Linked DNA regions of Siphonobacter curvatus. The protein of the gene in region 2 binds, or shares a complex with, the protein of the main gene of each other region. Links are inferred from orthologs where the notes say so. Each region holds a gene or a part of one and is shown on either strand. Other genes may lie near its edges.

The links. Proteins that work in one complex are often made in the same cells at the same time.
Region 1: the proteins of prmC (region 2) and prfA are in contact, whole or in part, in a crystal structure (PDB 2B3T), measured with the Escherichia coli proteins. The link is inferred for Siphonobacter curvatus from one-to-one orthologs.

Annotation. Positions count from the first base shown.
Region 1 is NZ_PTRA01000008.1:85,522-90,900, reverse strand. The notes cover bases 1,619-4,547. They hold prfA (peptide chain release factor 1), read left to right. Parts: upstream 1,619-2,512; coding sequence 2,513-3,583; downstream 3,584-4,547. Other genes in these bases: C5O19_RS23965 (DNA recombination protein RmuC), read left to right, coding at 4,037-4,547; C5O19_RS23970 (hypothetical protein), read left to right, coding at 3,817-4,017; C5O19_RS25885 (hypothetical protein), read left to right, coding at 2,275-2,466; C5O19_RS23980 (hypothetical protein), read right to left, coding at 1,951-2,280; C5O19_RS23985 (hypothetical protein), read right to left, coding at 1,619-1,935. Outside these bases: C5O19_RS23990 (S41 family peptidase), read right to left, coding at 1-1,270; more of C5O19_RS23985, read right to left, coding at 1,360-1,618; more of C5O19_RS23965, read left to right, coding at 4,548-5,299. UniProt on the Escherichia coli protein: Peptide chain release factor 1 directs the termination of translation in response to the peptide chain termination codons UAG and UAA.
Region 2 is NZ_PTRA01000001.1:105,163-110,402, reverse strand. The notes cover bases 967-3,756. They hold prmC (peptide chain release factor N(5)-glutamine methyltransferase), read right to left. Parts: upstream 2,888-3,756; coding sequence 2,045-2,887; downstream 967-2,044. Other genes in these bases: C5O19_RS00410 (NUDIX hydrolase), read right to left, coding at 3,140-3,756; C5O19_RS00415 (DUF4834 domain-containing protein), read right to left, coding at 2,890-3,126; C5O19_RS00425 (AAA family ATPase), read right to left, coding at 967-1,918. Outside these bases: quinolinate synthase NadA, read left to right, coding at 1-860; more of C5O19_RS00425, read right to left, coding at 950-966; more of C5O19_RS00410, read right to left, coding at 3,757-3,772; C5O19_RS00405 (capsule assembly Wzi family protein), read left to right, coding at 3,921-5,240. UniProt on the Escherichia coli protein: Methylates the class 1 translation termination release factors RF1/PrfA and RF2/PrfB on the glutamine residue of the universally conserved GGQ motif, i.e. on 'Gln-235' in RF1 and on 'Gln-252' in RF2.

The DNA.
Region 1 (5,379 bases), on a different replicon or contig from region 2:
TACGATAACTCGTATCTACCGAAACGAAAATATCGGGAATAATCCCACCACCGCCGTAGACTGCCCGGCCATTATCCGTTTTGAAGGCCTGTTTTTTATCAAATTTGATACTGTCCGCTACAAATAACTCGCCATCCTTGTAGCGATCATCTGAATCGTAAATAGTGTAGGGTTTCTGAATACAGCGGCCACTGGGGGTATAGTACCGCGAAACGGTGATTCGGATCTGTGAACCATCAGACAAATCGACGGGCGTCTGTACCAGCCCTTTTCCAAACGTACGACGACCTACCAGTAAAGCCCGGTCATGGTCCTGCAAGGCTCCGGCCACGATTTCGGAAGCCGAGGCTGAGTTTTCGTCAATCAGTAACACAACGGCTCCTTTTTCAAAGAGACCTTCCTTACGGGCGTAGGTTTCATCGTCGAATTGCGTACCCTTGCCGTCGGTCTTTACGATGAGCTTATTACCACCCATTAATTCGTCCACAATATCCGTAGCCCGATCTTTGAAGCCACCACCGTTGCCGCGTAAGTCCAGTACCAGCCGACTCATCCCTTGTTTCTTGAGCGAAGCCAGCTGACTGCGAAATTCATTGTAAGTCGATTCCGCAAAACGATCAATTTTGATATAACCCGTATTGCCGTCAATGAGATAGCTAGCCGAGACGGAATAGGAAGGGATCCGCCCCCGAGTTACATTAAAATTCAGTAGATTTTTTTCGCCCCGCCGCTGAATATCCAGTTTCACTGCCGAACCGCCCGGTCCCCGGAGCTTACTAAAGATTAGTTGATTATCCACTTTCTTTCCGGTCAGTGGCGTACCATCCGCCCGAATCAACCGATCCCCCGAACGCATGCCCGCCGTAGCTGCTGGTCCGCCGGGAATGGCATTGATCACAAAAACTGTATCGTTAAAAATATTGAACTCCACACCAATACCGTCAAAACCCGATTCAAGCTGGGCTTTGGCCGCCGCTACCTCTTTCTTGGGAATATAGACGCTGTGGGGGTCCAGGTGCGTCATCATCTTTTCCAGCGAATAGTCTACCAACGTGTCTGTATTTACCGAATCGACGTACGCGTTATCAATCCAGGTTAGTACTTCCCGGAACTTATTGAGGTTGCGTACCAGATCACCGGAATAGCGGGTGCGGCCCCCAAAAAAGGTCGCTCCGATCAGGATACCCCCGGCCAGCGTAGCCGCCAGTAACATCGGTAAGCGAATCATCGACGTACTGTTGCGGATGTTTTTATCAGAATGATTTTCCATGAAGGATAAGCTATAATAATGCCGTTTTGGTATCAAAAAAACGTTTCCAGCAGTAGAAACGTTTTTTCAGGTAGAGGCGATGCAAGGTCTTACAATTTACCTTTTTCCAGCGTTTTTGGGTCAATTCGGCGGACAATTTCTTTTCGGCTTAAATGAACGGCCCACAAACCCAGCAATTCCTTTTCTTTTTGCGGTTGAAGGGTAGGAAGCTGCTTTCGGTTAATTGCTGTCGTCAATTCCGGCGTCATAACCACAGGAATCGTATACAGCCATTCGCTGCCATCGCCAATTTTCTGGATGTTATTTTCCTGCGGCAATTGTTTTTCGGCATTGTACCGATATGCCGCGAAGACTTCTTTCGTCTTGGCATCAAAGCGAGGCTGATTCCACTGAGCAACCGGTACAAATTCAATACGGGCTCCATACGCCTGAGCGAGCGAATCCACCAAAGCTTTGGTCGATAAAGCCCGGATGGGTTGACGATCAATAACCCGGCCTATGGCATCCCCCTGCTCAGTAGCCAAGGTAGAAACCTGAGCACTGGTCACGTGCTTAATCTTCTGATTTTGTATTTCCTGCTGCATTTTAGCAGTATCCAGGCGTTTGAATTCGCAGGACGTAACCAGGAGCGTACTTACCACAAGTACACTTGCTACTCGTTTCATAATCGGTGTGCTTCGTTAACGGGCAGCCAGCTGGGGAAATTTCTTTGAAAGAGCCGGCGTGGAAAAAGAGGTAAAGTCGGGGCCTTCGTTCGGGGCCGGAGTAAGCACTCGAAGATATGAAGGAGGAGCAAAGACGCGATCCGCCCGTAAGAAGGGTAAATTGATGAATTCGCTCAGCTTGTCAAATTGTCGACGACCCCAAGGTGTATTAAAAGCGGTGATCCGTACGTCTGGACTCACCTTCAAAATGACGTTTGCTCGCCGTACCCGCACCACCTGCCCATTGATGACGACTTTTCGGGTTTTTCCGAACAAAGGAATATCGATGGCCCAAGCAGAATGCACGCTCAGTACCAGCAAACAAAAAACTCCTATGCTTTTGAAGAATTTCACGCAGTAAATGTAAGAAGTTCTCAAAAAGAATTAAAAATCAGCAGTACTTATCTTACTCAACGCGAAGCCTTTGCTTTAGGTTCTGTGGTTGGTACATCTTATTATAGTTATCTTTGTGGAAAATTTGTCCTTGTTTAAAAGCAACGTTTTCCGTCAGTAGGGAAAACCTATTCATAGTATCCTTATGCTTGAGCAATTAGAAGCCATACGCGAACGCTTCCACGAAGTATCCCAGCAGATCGTTCAGCCCGAAGTGGCCAGCGATGTGAAACGATATAAAACCCTGAGTAAAGAGTACAAAGACCTGGAAAAAATCGTCAAAAAATACGAAGAGTACCAATTGCTGTTGGGACAAATTGCCTCGGCTAAAGAAGTACTGACGACGGAAAAAGACGAAGAGTTTCGGGAAATGGCTAAGATGGAACTCGACGAACTCGAGCCCAATCAGGAAGTACTCGAACAGGAGCTGAAAGAACTACTGATTCCGAAAGATCCCAACGACAGCCGGAACATCATCCTCGAAGTTCGCGGGGGTACGGGTGGCGACGAAGCGGCCATTTTTGCCGGTGATATATTCCGGATGTACCAACGTTTTGCCCAGAATCAGGGCTGGCAGTTCCAGATTATGGACCAAACCGAAGGTAGCTCGGGTGGTTTCAAGGAAATCATCGTTTCGGTACAGGGGGAAGACGTATACGGAAAACTTAAATTCGAATCGGGCGTACACCGCGTGCAACGCGTACCTGCCACCGAAACGCAGGGCCGTATTCACACGTCAGCCGCATCGGTAGCGGTACTGCCCGAAGCGGAAGAAGTGGACGTACAGATCAACATGAACGACATTCGGAAGGATACCTTCTGTTCGTCGGGTGCCGGTGGACAGTCCGTAAACACCACGTATTCAGCCGTTCGGGTCACGCACTTGCCCACGGGTCTGGTCGTACAATGCCAGGACGAACGTTCGCAGATCAAGAACTTTGAGAAAGCCATGACGGTACTGCGTTCACGGCTTTACGAAATGGAACTGGCTAAACAACAGGCTGAGATTTCGGGTGCCCGTAAAAGCATGGTAGGCTCCGGTGACCGTTCCGATAAAATCCGGACATACAATTATCCACAATCCCGCGTGACGGATCACCGTATCGGCTATACCGTGCATAACCTTCCTTCGGTGATGGATGGAGACATTGGCGATTTTATCGAACAGCTTCGGATCGCTGAAAACGCTGAACGTTTGAAAGAAGGAGCCGTTTAGATTTTTAGTTGCTGGTTGTAAGTTGATCGGTATCTAGGGTTTGAAAAGTTTTGAGGGTTTAAAGTTTGAGTTTTTGTGAACTGATTGATAGGGGTTTAAGGTTTCATACGTTTGGAATGGGTGGGTTACTATCAAACTTCAAATGAATTCGAACCTTAAACCTAACTCAAGGTTAGCCTTGAAGTGCGATCAAACCTTAGGCCCATCAAACATTAAATGTGAAGCGTAAAGTCATGAAAATTACAATTGATATACCCGAAGATCAGGCTGTTTTTATGAAGCAGTTACTCGATCGTTTGCCTTTTACTACGATTACAGAAATCGTTGAAGATCGCCAGCCAGCGACTCCAACGGAGTTGGTTAAGGCGTTCCCTTTATTACAGCAGGAAGCAGATGTTCGGGTGTCGAACATCCTGAAACCCCATTTGAATTAAGTTTTTAATCGGCTGATTCTTGAGCGATTTCCTCTTTCTTTTTCTCGGGCTGGTGATTGGAGCCGTGGCCGCGTGGCTGGTTGCCAAAGGGCAGAGTAGTTCGCAGGTACGGGTGGCGGAAGCTTCGCTGAAAACCGTCCGTGACGAGAACGCTCAGCTCCGAACGGCTCTGGAAAAAGAACGCGGTGGTACGCTGGATCTGAACCGTCAGCTGGCGGCTCTGGAAGCCGATTACCGCAATTTGGAAGATAAACTTCACTTCCAACAGGAAGAACTCTCCGCCCAATTTCGGCTCTTGGCCAACGACTTGCTCGAAGAAAAATCGCGTCGCTTTACGGAGCAGAATCAGGTCAATCTACATCAGATTCTTCATCCACTGGGCGAGAAGATTCAGGCATTCGAACGCAAGATTGAAGAAAGCTACAAGGAAGAACTGCGGGATAAGGTCAGTTTGCTCGCCGAAGTACGCAAACTACACGACTTAAGCCAGCGGCTCAGTCAGGATGCCGATAACCTCGCCAAAGCCCTCAAGGGCGATACGAAACAGCAGGGGAATTGGGGCGAAGTGATTCTGGAAAAAGTACTGGAACGTTCGGGTCTGGTGAAAGGGAAAGAATACCTGACGCAGGTACTGACCCAAAATGTGGATAACAGCATCATCCGGCCCGATGTAGTCATCTGTTTACCCGACAACAAGCATCTGATCGTGGATGCCAAAGTTTCACTGGTAGCCTACGAACGCTGCATTGGCTGCGACGACGAAACCGAGCGGCATAAGTACCTCTCGGCTCACCTGACTTCTGTCCGCAGCCACATCCGGATTCTGTCTGAGAAACGTTACGAAACGGCTCAGGGCCTGATTTCTCCCGATTTTGTCTTGCTCTTTATGCCGATTGAGCCAGCGTTTAGTCTGGCCATTCAGTCGGATAACGAGCTGTTTAACTTTGCCTGGGAACGGCGGATCGTACTGGTCAGCCCTACCACCTTACTGGCTACCTTGCGTACGGTATCGAGTCTCTGGAAATTCGAAAAGCAGAGTAAGAATTCACTGGAAATTGCCCGCTTGAGCGGCGAACTGTACGACAAATTTGAAGGCTTTATTCGCGACTTACAAAAAGTAGGTGATACGCTGAAATCGTCGCAATCCGCTTACGACGAGGCCGTCAAGAAACTCCATGAAGGCAAGGGCAATCTGATTCGTACAGCCGAAAAAATCCGCACACTCGGAGCCCGGGCCACCAAGGAGTTACCGAAATCGTGGCTGGATCAGGCGGAAGAGTAAGTATTTAGTTGGTAGTTGTTTGTTAATAGTTGTTGGTAATTTGCTCAGTAACAATCAACGAACAACCAACAACGATCCCC
Region 2 (5,240 bases):
ACGTAGATGGCGAAATTCAGGATCTGGCCGATTTTGTAGGCGATAGTCTGGGTTTAGCTCAGGCAGCCGAACAGACCACGGCGGATATGATCGTCTTTTGCGGCGTTCACTTCATGGGCGAAACCGCTAAAATCCTGAATCCAAACAAGAAGGTAGTCATTCCGGATTTCAATGCGGGTTGTTCGCTGGCCGATTCTGCTCCGAAAGAAGATTTTGCGGCATTTAAAGCTCAGCATCCGGAGGCAGTCGTAGTGAGCTATATCAATTGCACGGCGGACATTAAGGCGATGACGGACATTATCTGTACTTCATCAAATGCCTTGAAAGTCGTCGAATCGATCCCCGCAGATCGCCAGATCATCTTCGCTCCTGATGCCAACTTGGGTCGTTTCGTAGCCAAGAAAACGGGTCGGGATCTGATTTTATGGGATGGAGCCTGTATCGTTCACATTGATATTTCGCGGGAAAAATTGGCCAAACTACGGGCCGAACACCCGAATGCGTTGCTGGTAGCCCATCCCGAATGTAAAGAAGATATTTTGATGGAAGCCGATTACGTAGGCAGTACTACGGGTCTGCTGGCGTATGTGCAAACGTCCCCGAACAAAGAATTTATCGTAGCAACGGAAGCCGGAATTATGCACAAAATGAAGCTGGCTAATCCGGATAAGTTGATCATTCCGGCTCCGGCCAATGAACAGAATTTCTGTGCCTGCTCCGAATGTCCGTACATGAAGATGAATACCGTTGAAAAATTGTACAACTGCATGTACTACGAAATGCCGGAAATCCACGTTCCGGAAGAAACGCGGGTCAAAGCATTGAAAGCTGTAAAAGCGATGTTAGAAATTAGTAAGTAGATTTCGAGTTGATGGTTGTTGGTTGATAGTTGTTGGGTAGAACGTCTAGCAAAAACTATCCACTGACAACCATCAACCAATAACTTTATCTACCGTCCGATAGCGACTCTTCGTAGAATAGAATCGATTACTTGCAGACTGGTAATGCCGTCGGCTTCGGCTTCGTAGTTGAGCAATACGCGGTGATTCAGTACGTCGGGGGCTATTTCCTTGATATCTTCGGGTAATACATAATCCCGCTCGTTGAAATACGCCAGTACTTTGGCCCCGAGGTTCAAGGCGATGCTAGCCCGGGGTGAAGCTCCAAACTGGATGTATCGGGCTTCTTCTTTCAGACCGTATGTTAATGGACGACGCGTAGCGAATACCAGCTCAATGATGTAGTGTTCGAGCGTTTCAGAAATGGCAATCTGATTGATTTCCTTCCGAATCTCGAAAATTTCGTCCCGACTCAGAATCGGTTTTACTTCATAGACGGCCTCCATATTCGTCATCCGCCGCATGACTTCCAGTTCATCCGCCTTGTCCAGATAATCTACGAAGACTTTCATCATGAACCGGTCCACCTGAGCTTCGGGCAAGGGATAGGTTCCCTCCTGCTCAACTGGGTTTTGCGTCGCCATTACGAAAAAGGGCTTATCGAGTGGAAACGTCTGATCACCAATCGTTACCTGTTTTTCCTGCATGGCCTCTAGCAAGGCCGACTGAACCTTAGCCGGAGCCCGGTTTACCTCATCTGCCAAAATCAGATTGGCGAATACCGGTCCTTTCCGTACCCGGAAATCGTCCATTTTCCGGTCAAAAATCATAGTTCCGACCAAATCAGCGGGAAGCAGATCCGGCGTAAACTGAATTCGGTGGAAATCCAGATCCAATACTTTTGCCAGCGTATTGATTGTAAGGGTTTTTGCCAGACCCGGAACTCCTTCCAGTAAGACATGCCCTCCCGTAAATAAGCCAATCAGTAAACGATTGAGCAGCCGTTCCTGTCCAACTACGACTTTGCTCATTTCGGTAAACATCTGTTTGATTTTTCGGGCGTGCTGTAGATCAGCCATAATATGCATGTTACGGAAACCGAGCTAGCCGCTAGTTCCGGAAAAACAGTTTTTAGTTCATGAGTGGTCCGCTAGAACCAGGGATCGAAAATAGGGCGGAATCCGTAGAAGGACAATCTTCATTTATTATTTACGGGCCAGAATCATCCGATCCCGTCCTGAAAGATCCGTTCGGATCTCTACGTGGGCAAAGCCCGCTTCACTGAATTCTGCCGCCGTTTCCGGCCCCAGAGCCTGATTGATTTCAACGGCACAAAAGCCATTTTCCAACAAATGCGTGCTGGCATACTGAGCAATAGCCCGGTAAAAAATCAGAGGATCGTGGTCCGCTACAAACAAGGCCAGATGAGGCTCGTGATCGAGTACATGAGGAAGCATGATGGCGGCTTCAGCCTGTTTCACGTACGGCGGATTGGATACAATGGCGGTGTATCGTTGAGCCGGTAGGTCCTGAGTAATCAGGGCATTTTTTTGAATAAATTCGACAGTTACCCCCAGACGCTGGGCATTGTTTCGGGCAACGGTCAACGCTTCTTCTGAAACATCCAAAGCCGCTACGCGGGCATCCGGGCGTTCAGCAGCCAGGGTAACAGCAATGCAGCCGCTTCCGGTACCAATATCAAGTAAGTCAGGGATAGTCGTTCCTTTCAGTTCCTGTAGTACCCATTGTACCAATTCTTCGGTTTCGGGTCGGGGAATAAGTACGGCTGGAGTTACCTCGAATGTACGGCCGTAAAAATCAGCTTCTCCCAGCACGTATTGTACCGGTTCCTGATTTTTTAAACGTTCCAAGAGAGGCGTTACCTCAGCCAAATCCGTGGCTAATGGCGTATCAAGAATTACGGCCGTTCGACTGAGCCCATACCGCGTTTCCAGCACCAAATACGCGATGGATTTGGCTTCATTAGCATCGTATACGTTAGCAAGCGTTTCGGAAATGTGCCGAAAGAGTACTTGGGCAGTCATCATACTTACTCTTTCACTTCCTCGTAATCAATATAATCGCCGCCTTTATAACCTTCCTTCTGGGGCGGAGCATAATCAACATTTATTTTTCCTTCGCGTTGCCGATTCTGTGCTTTTTCCTGGCGGAACTCCCGCTCTACCCGGGAAAACTGATCTTTCAGAAACAGACGGAATACCCAGCGAACAATGCGGGGGAAAATAAAGCCAATGGCCATTACAACTAATAATATCTTGAATATCATAGGGTTCTAAAGCTTAATCACACAACACAGGAGCGTCCGGATTTGTTGCAAAGTTAAACAGCATTTCGAGTTGCGAGGCTGTTACCCGGTCCTCTGATAACGGAAGCTCGGGTATTTCCGTTCGATGCACCCAGCGTACCTGGCCAATATCGTGACCATCGGCCGTAATCTCACCACCAACGGTTTCACAGCGGATGAAAAACTTATACACATACCAGGGTTGTGGTGGATGGGGGTGCTGACGCTTGTCGAGTACGGCCAGCAAACGTACCGGCCGCACCACCAATCCCGTTTCCTCGTGCGTTTCCTTCACGGCTACTTCCGTGGGCGTATACCCTATGTCGGCCCAACCACCCGGCAGCGTCCAGCGGAGGCTGTCAATTTTCTCTTGCACCATCAGTACTTCCTCCGCTCCCCGAAAGATAACGGCCCGAATATCTACTTTGGGCGTTGGGTACTCGCCCGTACCACTGGCAAACAGGGGAGTAATTTTTTCGATGGGCTCATCCGTCAGCGTGTGAAGCAATTCTACGCTAATCTCCCGAATTTCTTCGAAACGTTCTAAATCGTAGGGATTGGGTGAATACGTCAAGCCCGCCTGAGCGAGAGCATTTAACCGTTTGGCGATTTCCAGAAGCTGACTCATGAAGGTCGATCAGTCGATGAATCACAAAAATAGCGGCTGGGTTCAAAAGACTTCACGTAAAATTTATAAACAACTCATCTACGATCCTAGTTTGTACTGTTACTTTTACCGCTTCTGTACAGTTACCACACCTGTTTGTCGCTAATTCATGCCTTTCTGCCGGCCCACGTTACTGTTTTCTTTGGGAGCTTACGGTCTAGCCATGCTGGTAGGGCTACTTTCCAGTACCGCCTGGGGTCAACTGGCCAAACCCTATACCTTGCAGGCCGAGGCCAGTGGACTTGTATCCGGAGCCAATCAATCGCCTTTTTGGCTCCGGGCTAATCAATATGGTTTAATCCCACTCGGCGCACCCGCGGGTCTTATTCGGGCGGGCCTTTCGGTTGATTTCGCTACGCCATTACCAGATTCTACCCGGCGTAATCGGCGGAAGCTGGATTGGGGTATGGGCGTTGAAGGAGCACTCGTCAGTAGTACGCAACAAAAATTTTTATTACCTGAAGCTTATCTGAAACTCCGTTACGGAAAGGTGGAACTCTGGGGAGGGCGTCGTCGGGAATTCATTGGTATTACGGATACTACGCTGACTTCAGGTTCAATGGCGTGGTCGGGTAATGCACTGCCCATTCCTAAGATTCAAATTGGTACGGCTGGATTCCTTCCGCTGAAATTTCTTCGCAATTTCGTTGCCCTACGCGGCACGCTGGCTCATGGCTGGTTTAATGTTCCGTATATTCAGGGAGCTTACCTACATTACAAATCATTACATGGCCGTTTCGGGAAACCTTCGGGCCGGGTGGCGGTGTACGTAGGAATCAATCACATGGTTCAATGGGGCGGCCATGCCGACTATCTGCGTTCATCGCCTTTCGCAGTGAACGGACATCTGACTACCAATCCGGGAGATTTTATTCGTGGTATTTTATTAGGTCAGCTTTCCAGCGAACGTAACAACGACCGCTTTACGGGTTTTGACGGCGAAAATCGCGTGGGTAATCACCTAGGAAATTATGACTTTGCCGTAGCGATAAAAGGAAATGGACAATCTTTCCTGTGGTACCATCAACATATCTTTGAAGATTTGTCAGGACTTTTGTTCCTGAATGGCTTGGATGGTTTGCATGGCTTTAGCTGGTCGCTTCCCTCCAATTCCCGGCATGTAAAGCTTACCAAACTCCTTTTTGAATACCTAACTACTACCAATCAGGCTGGTTCAACTTTCGATATCACAGCCCGGTTTCAGGGGGGGGATAATTACTTCAACCATTCTCAATACATACAGGGTTGGTCATATTATGGCCGGGCGATTGGAACACCTTTACTGCCCGTTCGTTCAGAATTACTGAATGGGTCGCTAACGAACGTACAGTTTTTCTTCCCAAACAATCGCGTAACGGCTTTCCATTTAGCCGGACAAGGAAGTTTGTTCGAAAAACTAAATTTTCAGGCTCGTTTCACCTACAGCCTC